Regions from separate parts of the Desulfobaculum sp. SPO524 genome, predicted to be linked through region 1. Evidence: predicted binding sites of a transcription regulator. Region 1 holds the regulator's gene; each other region holds the start of a gene.
What was found. Region 1 encodes sigma-54, which starts transcription at its own class of promoters, with help from an activator protein. Its sites were predicted from a motif close to CTGGCACGGNNNNTGCTT; they were not measured.

Region 1 (5,511 bases):
ATGACCACACCGACTGTCTTGGTTGTCTTTTCGCTCATGATACCCGCTAGCGCGCCACTTTCGGCGCGAATGGAATTTCGTCCTTCACCCGCCTCATTCGAGGTCGAGATGCCTGTGCTCAAGAAATACGGAATACTCTGCCTGACGCAGAGAGTCAAAGACGGCTTCGGCCACGGCGACGGACCTATGCCTGCCGCCGGTGCACCCAATGGCAACCGTCAGCCTGTACCGCCCTTCCCGCGCGTAGCACGGCAGGACATAGTGCAGGAAATCAAGCTGTTTCTCAAGGTATTCCCCGCCCTCTGGCGAGCGCAGGACAAAATCGGAAACCGCCTTGTCACGTCCCGTCAGGCTCCGCAGAGACTTCTCAAAGTACGGATTCGGCAAAAAGCGCAGGTCAAAGACAAGGTCCGCGTCCGTTGGCACCCCGTGCTTAAAGCCAAAGGTCACCAAGTACACGTGCAGGCCATAGCATTTGTCCTGCAGGAAATTCCACTTTTCCTGCAACGTGCGGCGCAGGTCGTGGATGGAATAGTCCGAGGTGTCGATGACAAGCTCGGCCAAGTCACGCACCGGGGCGAGCAGGCGGCGCTCCTCCACAAGGGCGCGGTCCAGCCCGACGCCCTGCTCCAGCGGATGCGGACGGCGGGTGGCCGCATACCTGCGGCGCAGCACATTTTCTCCGGCTTCAATAAACACCACGCGCGGCTCCACGCCGCTTTCGGCAAGGATGCCCCGTGTCTGTTCCCATTTGGCGGTAAAGTCAGAATGGCGGACGTCCAGCCCAAGGGTCAACCCTCGATGGTACACCTCTTTCTGACGGCGAAACAGGTCCACGAATTCGGGGATAACATCCGGGGGCAGCCCGTCCACGGAGACGAAGCCAAGGTCTTCAAAAACCTTCAGGGCAGTGGATTTGCCCGCTCCGGAGAGTCCGGAGAGGATAATGACGGGAAAATCCGGCTCGGCGGCCGCTCCCGGCACAACAGATTCCATGCTTAGGCTCCCTTGATAAGGCGGACCAGTTCGTCCTTATCGCCAGCCTCCAAGAAGGCCGTGCGGAACTTCTCATCCTTGAGAGTGCGCGAAATGTGGGCAAGGATGCGCAGATGCATCCCGGCCACCTTTTCCGGCGCAAGCACAAGAAAGAAGATATGACAGGGCTTAAAGTCCAGCGCATCAAAGTCAACGCCCTCGCGGCTTCTGGCGGCAACAACGACGATGTCGTCCAGCCCTTCCAGCTTGCCGTGGGGGATGGCGATGCCGTCGCCGATTCCTGTGGTACCCAGGGATTCCCGCTCCAGCAGGACTTCCTTGGCATGTTCAGGGTCAATGCCCTGCACATGCTGCGCAGCCCCGGCCACAAGTTCGGCCAGAACCGAAGACTTGGTTCTGGCCGAAAGTTCAGGGAATATCAAATCGCTATCGACAAAATCTCCGAGCTTCATTCGTACATCCCGGGATCAATGAGGCCATACTCGCCGGTCTTGCGGCGGTAGATGACGTTGACCCGTTCGGTTTCAGCGTTGCGGAACACGAGGAAATCATACTTGAAGGTGTCCAGCTGCATGGCGGCCTCGTCGGCCATCATGGGCTTGGGCGTGTAGGTGTCGGCCTGCACGATGACAGGGCCGGATGCGGCGTCCATGTCCTCGGCGTCGAATCCGGCAAGGGCGGCGACGTCTTCCTGGCGCACGGTGTCGCGCGCGCGGCGGCGGTCCTTGTCCTTTTCACGCGTCTTGCGGACCTGTGCGGACATCTTGTCCAGCACAAGGTCGATGGAGGAGTACATGTCTTCCGACTCCTCAACGGCGGACATATTCATATTGTCCCCGGCAAGCGAGACCTCCGCGATGTGGCGAAACTTCTCCACACTCATGTTGATCTGCAATTCGGCATTGCCGGTATCGGCGTACTTGATCAGCTTTTCAAAGCGCTTGCGGGCATACTGCTTGAGATGGTCCGAAGGCTCGAAATTCTTAAAGGTCAAGCTGATGTTCATCGACGATCCTCCTTAACTGCTGGGGTTGGATCGAATACTCACCATATTGGAAAGTGTACTTGCATTCAGCCTGAAAATAAAGGGTGTTGTCGCCACTCCGCCCCTCCTAAAAGACCTGCTTGCGTTTGGAGGAGGACGGTATGCCGAGGGAGCTGCGATATTTGGCAACAGTTCGCCGTGCGATGTTGACCTGAAGCCGCCCTTTGAGGATATCGGCGATTTTCTCGTCCGAAAGAGGCTTTTTGGTATCTTCCTTTCCGATGAGTTCCTTGATGTGCGCCTTCACGCTCTCGGAACCGACCTGTGATCCGTCGTCCATACCGAGGGCGCTGTTGAAGAAAAATTTCAGCTCGAACACGCCATGGGGCGTGGACACATACTTGCTGGTGGTGATGCGGCTGATGGTGGATTCGTGCATTTCGATGTCGTCTGCCACATCCTTGAGGATGAGGGGCTTCAGACGGGTCACGCCATGCTCGAAGAACCCGCGCTGGAAGCGCACAAGACTCTCCATAACCTTATAGAGGGTCCGCTGGCGCTGGTACAGGCTTTTCATCAGCCACTGGGCGGAACGCAGGCGCTCGTTCAGGTATTCCTTCTCCGGCGCGCCGCGCCCATCCTTCACGGAATCGAGATAGAAATCATTAACCGTCAACTGCGGCAAACCGTCGTCATTGAGCACGATGACGAAGTCGTCCTCGTACTTGTAGACGTGCACATCCGGGCTGACGTACTGCGCCTCGCCACTGCCAAAGGCAGCACCGGGCATGGGGTCAAGGGTTTGCAGAAAGTCGAGGTATTCCTTGAGGCCTTCGAGGGTGAGGCGGAACTTGCGCGCCAGCGGCTTGTAGCGGCGCTTTTCAAGGTCCTCCAGGTGGTCGCTGACGAGGGAGTGCAGGATGGGGTCGTCGTATCCGTTGACCTCAAGCTGTACGAGCAGACACTCGCGCGGGTCGCGGGCGGCAACGCCCACGGGGTCCATGCGCTGAACGCGGTGCAGCGTTTCCTCCACGGCGTCCACGGAGCATTTGGCTTCCTCGGCGATTTCCTCAACGGTGCTTTGCAGGTACCCCTGCGAGCCAAGGTTGCCGAGGATAACCTCTGCGATGTCCACCTGCTCCGGCGTCATGTCCGAGAGGCGAATCTGCCATTCCAGATGCCCTTCCAGCGATGGCTTGGACGAGAGACGGGCCTCAAAGGACAAGCCCTCCTCCGGGATTTCCGCTTCACGCGCCGAGGACTGCCGCCCCGTGGAAGAGAACTCCCCGAGGTAGTTTTCCCAATCCGCGCCCTGCATCGCGTCCTGATCGCCAACGCCATCGGCCATGGCTTCGCCGTTGTCTACGGCTTCTGCCGACCGGGCGTCCTGCTCGGCCTCGGCCTTCTCCTGCGACGGCTCGACGGCGGCCTCCTCCAGAAGGGGATTCTCGAGGAGTTCCTGCTGGACCATGTCCACCAACTCCACGCGGGAGAGCTGCAGCAGCTTGATGGCCTGCTGCAACTGCGGTGTCATGACCAGTTGCTGAGAGAGCTTGAGTTGTTGTCGTAGTTCAAGTGCCATGTTGGCTTATGTCTTCTTGCGAAATGTTGGCGTTGCAGATTCCGTATCAGGCTGCCCCGTCAAAGGGGGCGGAAGTGCGACAGTGCCTACGGCATCTAAAAAAAATGGTGCTTGTGCGGACTTCGTTACCGACCGCACAAGCACCATGCCACATTCACAACAAGCTTGCAACCAAGACTGGCAAGGTTCTTGAATATAGGGATTTATATAGAATTTCCGGAAGGTTACAGACAGAACCCCTCGCCAAGGTAGACCCGGCGAGCCTTCGGATCGGCACAAATTTCTTCCGGAGTACCGCTCAGGATGATGCGGCCTTCGTAGACAAGGTAGGCCCTGTCGCAAATGCGCAGGGTTTCGCGGACGTTATGGTCGGAGATAAGCACGCCAATGCCCTTCTCTTTCAGCCCGCGCACAATTCCTTGTATGTCATCCACGGCGATGGGGTCAATCCCCGCAAAAGGCTCGTCCAGCAGCATGAATTTCGGATTTAGGATAAGCGCGCGGGCAATCTCGAGCCGCCTGCGCTCGCCGCCAGAGAGGTGCATGGCCTTCTGGTCCGCAAGGCGCGTAATGCCCAGCTCGTCCAGCAACTGGTCCGCGCGCCGCTTCTGCTCTGCGCTGTCCAGTCCGCTCTGCTCCAGAATAATCTCCAGATTCTGCCGCACGGACAGCTTTTTGAAGATGGAGCTTTCCTGCGGCAGGTAGCTCATGCCGAGGCGGGCGCGCTCGTGCAGGGGCAGCATGGTGATGGCCTCGTCATCAAGGTGCACCGCGCCGCCGTTGGGCTTGATGATGCCCGCCAGCATGTAGAACGTGGTGGTCTTGCCCGCGCCGTTGGGGCCAAGCAGACCAACAACCTCGCCCTGCGCCACGTTGACGGCGATATCCTGCACAACCTTGCGCTGCCCGTAGATCTTGCACAGATCATTGGCTGAAAGGACACTCATGCTACTTGCCGCCCCCGTCAGCCGGGGTGAAGAAGATGGCTTCCACGGGTGCGTCGCCACTTTCCACTTCGCTGCGGTTGTCCTTGAGCCACAGGCGGATAACCTTGCCGGCAATGCTGTTTTCGCCATCCTTGAGCACGGGCTTGCCGGTGAGGGTCAGCAGACCATCTTCGGCGGTGTACACAGCCTTGCGGCAGGTACCGGTCTTGCCCTCGCGCTTCAGCCGCACGTTGCCGGTGGCAACGATTTTGCGGATGGTTCCGGGCGTATCCGGCGTATCGGACGGGGTGAGGTGCACTGTCATCTTGTCGGACCAGATTTTCATATCCGGCCGGGTGACGAGCACATCTCCCGTAAAGACGACGGTCTTGCCGCTTTCGTCGTAGACGGTTTTCTGAGAGGTGATTTTGGTCGGTACGGTATCGGCGGCCGCGGCAAATGCCAGCGAGGCCGCTACGAGCACACCCGCAAGGGCGAGTGCGGCGGTGCGTGCAAACGTCTTCAAGGCTACTTCTCCCTGCCCGGGGCGGCCATGCCGTCCATGACGGACTCCACGCCCCCGGTGGCGGTGATGACATTGGTGGAAAGATCATAGACGACTTCCGGCGCGCGGAGGGTCATGCCCTCGCGCACAATGCGGACATCCTCGCGGACGGTGATAATCCGCGCCTCGCCGTCATAGTCCAGACGCTTGGAATACACTGTAGTATCGCCACTTGTCACGACAACTTCGGGCCACAATTCCGCAGACCCCGTCGCCTGATCAACGCGGCCCTTGGGAGCCACGATGTGCACCGGCTCCCGGCCGTCCTTGGTCCAGTCGATAACGGGAGCCTCAACCGTGATGCGGCCGTCCTGCTTTTCGTAGTCGGCGCTCTCGGCCTTGAGGGTCCACAGGGAGCCGTCCCCGGCGCTGCGGGTGAGCTCCACGCCCTGCATGGCCATATCCACAGGCGGGGCGGTGATGGGCACATCATCCACGGATGCGCCGCTCCCACGCC
Region 2 (5,511 bases), on a different contig from region 1:
CAGCAGCACCTGATGCACGCCGCCGACGCGCAGCAGGTTGGTCACGCCATCCGGCGCGGGCGCAAAAGCGCGGGCGAGGTCAAGGGCGGTGGAGAGGCTTTCGGTGCTGGAGACGGTGCCGGAGAGGGTGATGCTTTCATGGGCGGCCATGACCTGAATGCCGCGCTCATTGGGCAGGATGCGGTGGAGCATCTCCTTCAGGCGGGAGAGGTCCGGCGTGACGGTAACGGTGAAGACGCGCAGGACGGCGTCGCCGCCGGCCCACAGGGTGAGTGTGGTTGCGCCGGGGGTCTTGCCGGTGACGTAGACCTGCCGGGGCGACAGAACCATCACGTCCGCAATGGCCGCATCCGCTACGGAAACGCGGGTGACCGGACGCGGCGCGTCCACGACCATGGATTGCCCGGTGGCGATGCGGACGGTACCGGGCGGATATCCTGCGGCCTGCGCTGCCGCCCCACAGGGCAGAAGGCTGGCCATCAGCAGCAGGAGAAGGATGGTGACGGGGCGCGACGGCATGGCGTCTCCCTCCCTGCATGCGCGGCGATGCGCTACATGCTGCTTGTCACGAGGACCTCAATGCGGCGCACGGGCTGAAGGTGACCCTCCGCCACGATGGTTGCGCCATCGATTGATGTACTCGTTTGGTTCGTCTCCGCACTCATGGTGGCGCTGAGGGACGCGGTGCTGGGCGAGGACGAAGGACGAAGCGTGACGGTCGCGGCGAGGATGGCCGTGAAGATGAGCATGCCTGCAAGGATGTGTTTGGGAGCGGAGAGCATGATTAAAACCTCAAGGTTGTGCGTGTTGTTCCTGTAATAAGCTCCACGCGCTGGCGGCGCGGGGCCGGGGCGGCCTGTTCGGGGGCCTTTGCTGTGCGCAGTGCGGCCAGCGTGCGCGGAATGTCGGTTCCGCTGGTGCGGATGTTGTCGTTGTCTGCCGGATTGCGCAGGGCAAAGTGCAGGGTGCCGCGCGTGGCGGCCAGGGCGAGGCGCTCGGCCTCATCCGGCGTCAGCTCCAGCGTGTAGGTGTCCACGGAGGCTGGATCGTCGCTTGCGGTACGTTCCCACTCGGTGCCCGACGCCAGTACGCGGATGTTTTGGAGCACCATCTTGGTGACGGTGCGTTCGTTTCGTGAGCTGTCGTCGTCAATGGTGACGAGGACGTCTACGCGGTTGCCCGGACGGACGAATCCCGCCAGCCCAAGCACCTTGTTGCCCTTAACGCCAACGGCGCGCTTTCCGGGCGCCACAAGGGCGCTGACGCCGCCGGTCTGCACGTCCGGCGCCACAAGGCGTGATGCCGTCACGGCTTCACCGGCGGCAAGGTCCGTAAGCAGGACGCGCCCGGTCAGGGCCTCGGCGCTGTCGTATGCGCCGTCCGGGCGGTTGGCGGGCAGAAAGTCGGCGGAGCGCAGGTGCTCCGTAGTGAGGGCCGTGCCTTTGGCGAGCGGGGCGCTGGCGACGACCACGGCCACCGTGGCGGGCGCGGCGTCGGCGTTGGGGCCGGCGTTTTGGGCGCGCATCCACAAAAAGATGAGTCCCCCGGCAAAGAGCGACAGCGCAAAGGCAAGGCTCAGTTGTACGATGGTTGTCCTGTGCATGGCGTCCTCCCTGTCCTACAGACCGCTTGCCGGGGTGAGCGCGCCGGAGCCAAGAAGCATGGCGCAGATGCTGCCGAAGGCGATGGCGACGCCGTAGCAGAGCTTTGGCAGGTGCGCGGCGCCGGGGTGCGGTGCGTAGTCGAAGTGCCGGGTGGCGGGCAGCAGCACGGCCGCGCGCCAGAAGTTGCGCAGGATGGCGCCAAACAGGCGCTGGTGCAGGAGCAGAATGCCGCAGGCGTACAGCCCGCCGAGCAGGGTGGTCAGGATGAAGGCGTCCAGAGCGCCGCCAAGGCCCAGTAGCGCGCCCACGGCGGCCATGAGCTTGACGTCGCCCGCGCCCATGACGCCGAGAAGGTACGGCGCCAGCATCACGCCAAGGCCAAGGGCGAGGCCGCCAAAGCTAAACAGCAGGCCGTCCGTGCCATTGGTCAGACCGTGATAGACCAGTGCGGCGATGATTGCGGGGTAGGTGAGGGCGTTGGGGATGCGCTGGGTGGTGAGGTCGGTAGCCGCCGCTACAAGGAGTATCGCGGTGAGGGTGAGGTGCATGGGTGTCATCATGACGTTCTCCCTCCGGGTGCTTCGAGGTGAGTTGTGGCGGGACCGGGGGGATTGAGGGGGAGAGTTCCGGTCCCGCCACATCTTCGCTACGCCCAGTGCGATGCGAATCCTCGTGATAAGGGCTGTTCTGCGGGTTGTGGTGAGGGGGTACAACCCGCGGAATGCGCCCGGCTGTTGGCATGTCGCTCCGCCATGCAGCTGACGGGGGCGGACCATTCGGGGAGAGAGGGGATGTCTGGTCCGCCGGTGCGACGCGCCGGGTATTGGAGGCTATCTCCAAATATGGGTTTCCTGCGTGTACTAGGGCAGGGCGTTCGCGATGGTTTCAAATGCACTGTTGACCTTGGTGCCAAGGGTCGTCACAGCCGTAACGATGACGGCGGCGATGAGGGCAGCGATAAGGCCGTATTCAAGGGCGGAAACGCCTTCCTCGTTACGGGTAAGGTTGATGAGCCTGGTCATGGTTCTCCTCCTTGCCTAGCGACGGAAAAAATTTTCCATTGTGGCGGTGGCGCCATGCGCCGTTGCCCCTTTGCGCTCTCCTTAGGCAAGGCGTGTGCCATGGACGGGGGATGGTGCGCAGAAAGTGTTTAACATGCTGAATTTGTATGCAAAAAAAATTCTCATCGTGCGAGTGAAGACCGAGCGATGCGGCGCAGGGACGCGCACCCGGCAAAAAAGTCCAAAAAAAATAGATTGCAAAGAGCGGTGTTTGTGCGTGCAATCAGCAAAAAAATCCCCCAGAACCGCTGGGGTGGCGAGTAAAATGGAGAATCTAATAAATATAGACTAAACAGCGGGCGGCGAGAGGCGGTGGCGTCTGGCGATTGCGCAGGGGGAAAGAGTTGTGTCGTTTCGCCCCGTGTGCGTCACGGCAGTGCAGGAAAAGGTGAATCTAAAAAAAGTAGATTACTGGGTGATGGTCTTGGGGTCGATGCCGTGCTTTTTGAGCTTGGCCCAGAGGTTCTTGGGCGTCAGCCCAAGGGCGTTGGCGGCTTCGGTCTGGCGGCCGCCCGCCCCGCGTAGGGCCTTGATGATGAGGCTGCGCTCAAAGGCGGTGACGGCGTCCTTGAGGCTGCGGGTGGGCTGGGGTGAGGCAGAGGGGCCACCGGTCCCCATGGCGCGGCGGATGTCGCCTTCCTCAATGGTGCCGGTGGCGCTGATAGCCGCGCCTTCCAGCACGTTGGAAAGCTGGCGGATATTGCCGGGCCAGTGGTACTCGCAGAGCAGGGTCAGCGCCGCCGGAGACACGCCCTCCAACTGAATGCCGAGGTCGGCGCGGATGCGGCGGCAGAAGTAATCCACCAGCAGGGGGATGTCTTCGCTGCGTTCGCGCAGGGGCGGTAGCTGAATGGTGGCAACGTTGAGGCGGTAGTACAGGTCCGCGCGGAAGTCCTTGGTGCGGATGCGGTCCAGAAGGTCCTGATTGGTGGCGGCAATGATGCGGACGTCCACGTCCACAGGGCGGGCGGCGCCAAGGCGCTCCACCTGCTTCTGCTCCACCACGCGCAGCAGTTTGGGCTGGATGGAGAGGGGCATGTCACCAATTTCATCCAGCAGGATGGTGCCGCCGCGGGCGAGTTCGAACTTGCCGGGCTGGGCGGAGTTTGCGCCGGTAAAGGCGCCGCGCTCGTGCCCGAAGAGTTCGTTTTCAAACAGGTGCTCAGGGATGGCGGCGCAGTTGACCTTGATGAAGGGGCCGGAGGGGCGCTGGGACAGGGCGCGGATGGTGTCCGTCACCAGCTCTTTGCCGGTGCCGGATTCGCCGGTGATGAGCACCGTGGTGTCCAGCGGGGCCACGCGCTCCACCTGCGCGATAACGTCGCGGATGGCGTCGCTGTGGCCGATGATGCGTGTGGACGGGCCTTCGGTACGCAGCGAGGCACGCAGGGTGCGCACTTCGCTTTGCAGGCGGCGCTTTTCCATGGCCCGGCGGACCACGATTTCCAGCTCCTTCAGGCTGAAGGGCTTGGAGAAGAAGTCGTACGCGCCAAGGCGGACGGCCTCCAGCGCCATTTCGCGGCTGGAGTAGGCCGTCATAACGATGATGTCCGCCCCGCGTCCGGATTTGAGCAGACGCGGCAGGGCTTCCACGCCGGACATGCCGGGGAGCTTGACGTCCGTCAGGATAAGGTCGAACCGGTCCTGCGCCAAGTGGCGCAGGCCGTCCTCCGCCGTGGAGACGGGGCTGACCGTGTGGCCGCGTCCCTGAAGGGCTTCCACGAGCATGGTGCGGAAGGCGGCGTCGTCTTCTATAAGGAGTATGTTGCCTGCTGGTGTGTTCACGGCGGGAGTGTACATTGGCTTGGCAGTATTGACAATCTGCTTGGAACATCACCCCTCTTGTGGCAGGATTGGACCTCTGTGTGCGAATTTGCGCGTGCCCTCGCCCTATTGGGCCGTGAGCGCGCGCTGCAACGCGAAATCAATGGACAATCAGCAAGGAGTCAATCTGTGACTGGTCGATACCGGTTTGTATGCACTATGGTGGCGGCGCTGGTGCTGCTGCCCGTCTTTGCCATGGCGGCGGGGCAGGAAGGTGACGAGCGTCAAACAACCTTTGGCGCGGCGGTTGGCCCGCTGGACCGCGAACCCTTTGCGGTGGAGGCCTTTGGCGGCGTCATCGGTGCGGGGGATGTGGAGGACACGGACGGCGACGTCAGTGTGACGTCCGCCGGGGTGGTGCTCCAGTACGGGAACTTCGGCCTCAAATACAATGGCGCCAGCTACGACTGGGGCAACGTGGACGACCTGCCTTTTGGGTCCGGTGACGAGGACCCGTGGGACGCGCTGCACTCCCTGTCTCTGACCTACCGCCATGTGGCTTACCGCGAGGGCGAGGTGACGTGGATGGTGTCCGGCTCCCTGCTGTCGGGCTTTGAGGAGGAGATGGACAGCTCCGTCAGCGCCGGGCTGTCCACCATTGTGCGCTACGCTTTTGACGATGACTGGAGCGCGGGCATCGGCGCGGCGGTGCAGGTGGAGCCTATCGGCATCCGCGCGTTTCCGGGCCTTGTGGTGCTGTACCGCTCCGCGCGGCAGGAGGGGCTGTCCGCCATGTTCGGCATGCCTACCAGCACGGTGGCGTACCGCTTCTCGCCGCAGTGGGCCGTGAAGGCGCAGGCCAGCATGAGCGGCGGCCTTTACCGCCTTGCCGATGACAGCAGTGTGCGGGAAAAGGGCTATGTACGCGTTTCCGGCGTGGCTTCGGGCCTGTACGCCGAGTGGACGCCAACCCCGCGCGTGCGCGTGACGGCCGGACCGGAATACCACTTTGGCCGCGGGTACACGTTGTATGATGACGATGGCGACGAAAAGGACACCTACGATGTGGACGCCAGCATTGG
Region 3 (5,511 bases), on a different contig from region 1:
GCCCTACACTCCCCAACCACCATCCCTACGCGCGAAGGGCAGAAGCACCAGAGCATTCGGACGCTTCTAAGCGTCCAGAGCGGCCCCGTCCGTTCCGCACGCCCACACCTGCCAACCGCCAACTCCCGCGTACAGCACCCGGCCAGTCCGCCCACACTAGCCTAAAAACCACGCCCGAGGCCGCCTCGCACTCACCACCTCTCTTCATCCGGCTCCGGCCGGAGGGGGGCGGGTGTCCAGAGGGTGCGGGGGGAATCCTGCAAGGTTCCCCCAACACCCTTTGGCCGTCGGAGACACGGCGACAACATACAGAAATTCCATCGAAAGCACCTCTCGGCCCCGCCAACACAACACCCAACCACCAAGGCCGCTTTCCCTCGACACCGAAAGCACCTCTCGGCCCCGCCATCACAACGTCAAACCACCAAGGCCTCTCTTCCCCGCGTTCTCTCCCTCCGCTCTTCCTCTTCTTTCCCCCCCTCTCTCTTTCCTCCCCCCCCCCAGCCCCCATCCTTCCAAAAGAAACAAAAAAACAAACCACCCCGACCGGTAGGAGGCAACCAGTCGGGGTGGCAGTCTTAAGGGAGGACGAAAGGGGGGTGCGCTATGCGACGTCGCGTGTGGCGGCGACGGCCGCGATGTCCGTCTCTCCGGTGCGGATGCGCAGGGAACGTGTTATCTCGGTGACGAAGATGACGCCATCGCCTTCGGCTCCGGTGCGGGCACCTTCTGTTATTGCGTCGAGGGCTGCATCCACAAAGTCCTCGTTGACGCCGATTTCGAGGCGAATCTTCTTGAGCAGGGTGACTTCCACCGGCAGGCCGCGATAGGTCTCCACGAAGCCTTTTTGGCGGCCGCTGCCCAGAACGTTTGTGACGGTCATGCTGAAGATATCTTTGGCGTACAGGGCCTTTTTCACTGCGTTGAGGCGCTCGGGCCTGATGTATGCTGTGATGAGTTTCATGCTTTTCTCCGGCGGCGGTTATTCGGTGGTGAAGATCTGGAAGCCGTTGTAGGATTCCACGCCATGCTCGGCGATATCGAGGCCTCGGAGCTCTTCGTTTTCTTCAACGCGCAGGCCCATGAAGGCTTTGACTGCGGCGAAGGTGACGACGCCCGTACCGAAGGCCCAGCCGAACACGGAGGCAACGCCGAGGGCCTGAATTCCCAGCTGCGTGAATCCGCCGCCGTAGAAGAGGCCGGTGATGTCGCCGTAGCCGGGGGCGGCCATGAGGCCGACCATCAATGTGCCGTATGCGCCGCAGACGCCGTGCACGGAGATAGCGCCCACCGGGTCGTCCACCTTGAGGACCGTGTCAATGAACAGGACGGACAGGACAACCAAGATGCCGCCGCCGAAACCGGTGAGAAGTGCTCCCATGGGGGAGAGTTCGTAACAGCCTGCCGTGATGGCGACGAGTCCGGCCAGCGCGCCGTTCATGGTCATGGACGGTTCGGGGTGACCGAAGCGCAGCCATGCGGTGATCATGGCGCCGAGTGTGCCGGCAGCAGCGGCGAGGGACGTGTTGACGGCGATGTAGCCGATAGTCCCGTCGGCGGTGGTGGTGGAGCCGGGGTTAAAGCCGAACCAGCCAAACCACAGGATGAAGACGCCAAGGGCCGCGAGGGGCATGTTGTGACCGGGCAGGGCGTAGGCCTGTCCATCCGCGCCGTATTTGCCCACACGGGGGCCGACGGCCATGGCGCCGGCAAGGGCTATCCAGCCACCAACGGAGTGCACAACGGTGGAGCCGGCAAAGTCCGCAAAGCCCATGCTTTCAAGCCATCCACCGGACCCGCCCCACAGGCCGCCCCAGCACCAGTGCCCGGAGATGGGGTAGATAAGACCCGTGACAACCATGCTGACGACGATGTAGGCCGAGAACTTGGTGCGTTCGGCCACGCCACCGGACACGATGGTTGCGGCGGTGGCGGCAAACACGCTCTGGAAGAACCAGAAGGTCAGCGTCCACATGCCGTCTGGCGTGGTGGCGTCGACGCCCATAAGGCCGAAGCCGCTGCCACCAATCATGGACCCGATGCTGTCGCCGAACATCAGCGCGAAGCCGAAGAGGAAGAAGGCGACGGACCCGACGGAGAAGTCCAAAAAGTTTTTCATGATGATGTTGCCCGCATTCTTTGCGCGGGTGAAACCGGTCTCGACCATGGCAAACCCAGCCTGCATGAACATGACGAGGATAGCGGCGAGCAGCGTCCACAGAATGTTGGCGTTATCCTGACTCAGCATGGCCTGTGACTCTGCCGCAAAGGCGGCAACGGGAGTGGTGGCGATGACGGCCAGTGTGAGCGCACCCGCAAAGGGGAGCGATAAGGGACGCTTGGGACTGAGCCAGAACACAGACATGAGAGACCTCCTTTTCGGCGCCGCTTGCGACACCATTTGCGGAAATTCCGCCCCACAGAATCGGGGCGCGACATTTCTGCTAAAGCAAGGCTTGGGCCAAACATGGTAACACCCTGGAATAATGGGAATTGTTGGATACCCCCGGAGAGCGCAAGATGATAACCTTGGTATAAATTAACAAAAAAAGCATATATACACTGTGCGTAAAGTTACAAAAACGTCAATTTAGCGTTTTTAAATAACACTCCGAAAATACAAGAAAAGTCTACCTCTCCGACAAAATGGCAGCCTGAAATGTCAGAATTTCGTGAAAACGGTGCGCCGGGGCTGGTGGGGGAGTGGGGGTGTTTTGTTTTGTATCGCGTTCTGTCTTCGCCACATGGAGAGGCGCTGCGAAGCGGGGGTGCTGACGCGGCCTGAAAGAGATGGCGCTGTATAGAGAAAAGTACCGTCGCGTCAGTAGGCTTTGACCTAAAGCGTCCATGTGCCTCCATCCCTCCTGTCCTCCTGCGACGACTGAATCCCCGGCATTCCATCCCACCACCGCTCCCCACCCCAATATTGGGATTCTCAAGGGCAAAGCCCTTGCGCAGCGTTGCTGTCTTGATCTCTAAGCCCCTTCGCCCTTTCAGGGCGAACGGACGAAGAGCTCAAGTCAGCGGAGCTATCCTCTTGACTCCGGCGTAACGACCCGGTCCATCCTAGGGCACATAAAAAAGGGTGACTTCGCTGAAAGCGAATCACCCTTTTGTGTTGTGGCAATAAGCCTTAGTGTGTTGCCTTATTGCCTTTTGTCGTTCTTTTGCGATTTCCGAATCAATTTCGAAAGGGCTTTTTCTTTTGCCTTCCTCTCATGATTCTTTTTTTCATTCACTTTGCTTTCAAGGAAGTGAAGCTCGGAGCGCATATCCAAATAGTTTTCATAGCGCTCCATCTCCAAAGAGCCGTCGATGAGCAGTTCCCGCACGGCGCAACCGGGTTCATTTTGGTGGGTGCAGTCATTGAAACGGCACCGCTTGGCAGCTTCATGAATCTCGCCGTAGGTGTCGTCTAGGCTCTGCCGACTTCCCCAAAGCTGAAGCTCGCGCATGCCGGGTGTGTCGATCACCATGGCTCCGCTTTCCAGAAAGAACAGCTCCTTGTGGGATGTTGTATGCTTTCCCCTCAAGTCGCTTTCACGCAGCGAACCGGTTTTCAATGCGCTTCTTCCCAAAAGAGCGTTGATCAGCGAGGACTTGCCCACACCGGAATGTCCGGTGAAAGCAATGGTAGAGCCGGGATGAAAGCTCGTTGAGAATGTCTCAAGCCCTTCATGGGTCATGGCACTCACCACGTGGATAGGGAGGTCCTCCGCGACACTCTGGGCTTGAAGCAGGGCGAGGTCCTTGTCGGCGCAAAGGTCTGCCTTGTTGAGGACGATAATCGGCTTTGCGCCGCCTTCCATGGTCATCGCAATATATCGCTCAACGCCCCGGAGATTGAAGTTCCTGCCGCCATCAAGGCCGCAGACGATACAGAGATAATCAATGTTCGCTGCAATTACCTGTTCCTGCGTTTCCGAGCCTGCTCTGTTGCGAGAAAATGCGCTGGCCCGTGTCAGAACCTTCTCGATCTGGGCGTAATCATCGCACTGTCGAATAACGACCCAATCACCCACAGTGGGGTAATCAGCCCGGTTGATGGCGGTGTACTGAAAATGGCCTGAGACGTCTCCGTTCACGACGCCTTGCGGTGTGTATATCCTGTACTGGTGGCGTGATTCCTTTACAACGCGACCAACATTGAATCCTTGATGTTTGTATGGCTGAAGCTGGTCTTCGAAAAACGGATTCCAACCGAGTTCTTGCATACTAAACATGTTCGCCACCCATGTGTTGACGTTCAATTTTGTCCAAAGCGACTCTGGCCGGGAACGGCAATTGCGTAATCAGGCGTGCTGCCAGCGTAAACAGTACGACCTCATTGTCGTCGCAGGCAATGCGGTTGGTGCGGATAAAGCCGCATTTTTGGCACTGGTGTATAACAGCGCACTCCCCGTTGTCCTTAACCCACAAAGCGATTGGCTCCATGGTGCCTCGACAACCGGAACGACGATCACCAATTTTCATGTCCACGTGCTTGCTGTGCAGGCAGTGGCAACAATGGTTTCGATTTTTCGTTCCGCTTAATGGCGAGGGGACTGTGAGACCGCAATGCTCACATATAAATGGGTTTGTATCAAAGTGTATGGTTTTCCGCTGTCGGGACATGACTCTGCTCCTGCAAATACACATTGTATTTACCAGTCTTTGCAGCCGCTTGTGAAGCCTGTCTCCTGATTTGCCGATAACAGCGCACGGCACAATGAACTCATGGAATCCAGTTGGATGTCCATAAGTCGTCTGCTTGCGCACAGCACAAACCAAGAGCGTGCTTATAGAAAGCCGCTACAAATTAACGTATCGGGGTAATGACAATATGGGGCAGGGGTGCCCTGTTTTGCGGGATGCGGAAGAAAGTGGGTATAAAAAGCAGCAAGCCCTCATGAGAACGTTCTCTCATGAGGAAGCTTTTCAAGCGCATTCCTAAAACAGGAACACCCTTTTTACATTTGTAAACATCAAAGCTCCTTTGAATTGATGCCATGCACATATGCAGTGAATGGCGCATTTGTCAATGGCTGATTGCCGTCACGAAATGGATGCTGGTGTGCTTCGTCCTTCGCGGCATCTGGCCTGCATTGAAGAAGTGTTGCGGTCCCGTTGCTCGCCCATGGCGAGCTGGTGTGGGTTCCTCAGTTGCAGAACCGCACGGGTGCCTCCCTGCGGAATCACCTCCGCTCCCGCCCCATCGTTCAACGCACCCGCCATCCCCACCCCACCCTTATCTCCGTCCCCATATTGGGATTCTCAAGGGCAACGCCCTTGAGCCAGCGGAGCTATCCTCTTGACCGCGGCGTAACGATCCGGCCCATCCTAGGGCACCGCATTGGGCGCCCCCCTGTACAACACAGTGGCGCGCAGGGCAGCGATGCAAAAAATGCTGTTGCATGTGGTGGTGCAGTGACGCGCACGCGTTATATGGGGGCGGGGGAGGGTGCTGTGACGGGGCGTCACAGGATTGAAACATCCAAACCGCTTGACACAGCGGCAAAAGTGGGCGTAACA

Region 2: ACI3L3_RS11595 (Flp family type IVb pilin) is a predicted target of sigma-54. The motif match lies at 2,710-2,727, and genes of this name have one in related genera.
Region 3: ACI3L3_RS04130 (ammonium transporter) is a predicted target of sigma-54. The motif match lies at 2,448-2,465, and genes of this name have one in related genera.

Annotation. Positions count from the first base shown of each region.
Region 1 is NZ_JBJDSB010000002.1:870,763-876,273, reverse strand. Features, by position in the region: gene ACI3L3_RS09525 (PTS sugar transporter subunit IIA) at 1-38, opposite strand, end outside; gene rapZ (RNase adapter RapZ) at 94-996, opposite strand; gene ACI3L3_RS09515 (PTS sugar transporter subunit IIA) at 999-1,448, opposite strand; gene hpf (ribosome hibernation-promoting factor, HPF/YfiA family) at 1,445-2,002, opposite strand; gene rpoN (RNA polymerase factor sigma-54) at 2,109-3,563, opposite strand; gene lptB (LPS export ABC transporter ATP-binding protein) at 3,788-4,510, opposite strand; gene ACI3L3_RS09495 (LptA/OstA family protein) at 4,512-5,015, opposite strand; gene lptC (LPS export ABC transporter periplasmic protein LptC) at 5,018-5,511, opposite strand, start outside.
Region 2 is NZ_JBJDSB010000003.1:77,790-83,300, forward strand. Features, by position in the region: gene ACI3L3_RS11575 (type II and III secretion system protein family protein) at 1-519, opposite strand, end outside; gene ACI3L3_RS11580 (hypothetical protein) at 552-782, opposite strand; gene cpaB (Flp pilus assembly protein CpaB) at 785-1,603, opposite strand; gene ACI3L3_RS11590 (prepilin peptidase) at 1,619-2,164, opposite strand; gene ACI3L3_RS11595 (Flp family type IVb pilin) at 2,465-2,626, opposite strand; gene ACI3L3_RS11600 (sigma-54-dependent transcriptional regulator) at 3,074-4,450, opposite strand; gene ACI3L3_RS11605 (hypothetical protein) at 4,619-5,511, shown strand, end outside.
Region 3 is NZ_JBJDSB010000001.1:983,835-989,345, reverse strand. Features, by position in the region: gene ACI3L3_RS04135 (P-II family nitrogen regulator) at 605-964, opposite strand; gene ACI3L3_RS04130 (ammonium transporter) at 983-2,365, opposite strand; gene rsgA (ribosome small subunit-dependent GTPase A) at 3,147-4,223, opposite strand; gene ACI3L3_RS04120 (RNHCP domain-containing protein) at 4,216-4,614, opposite strand.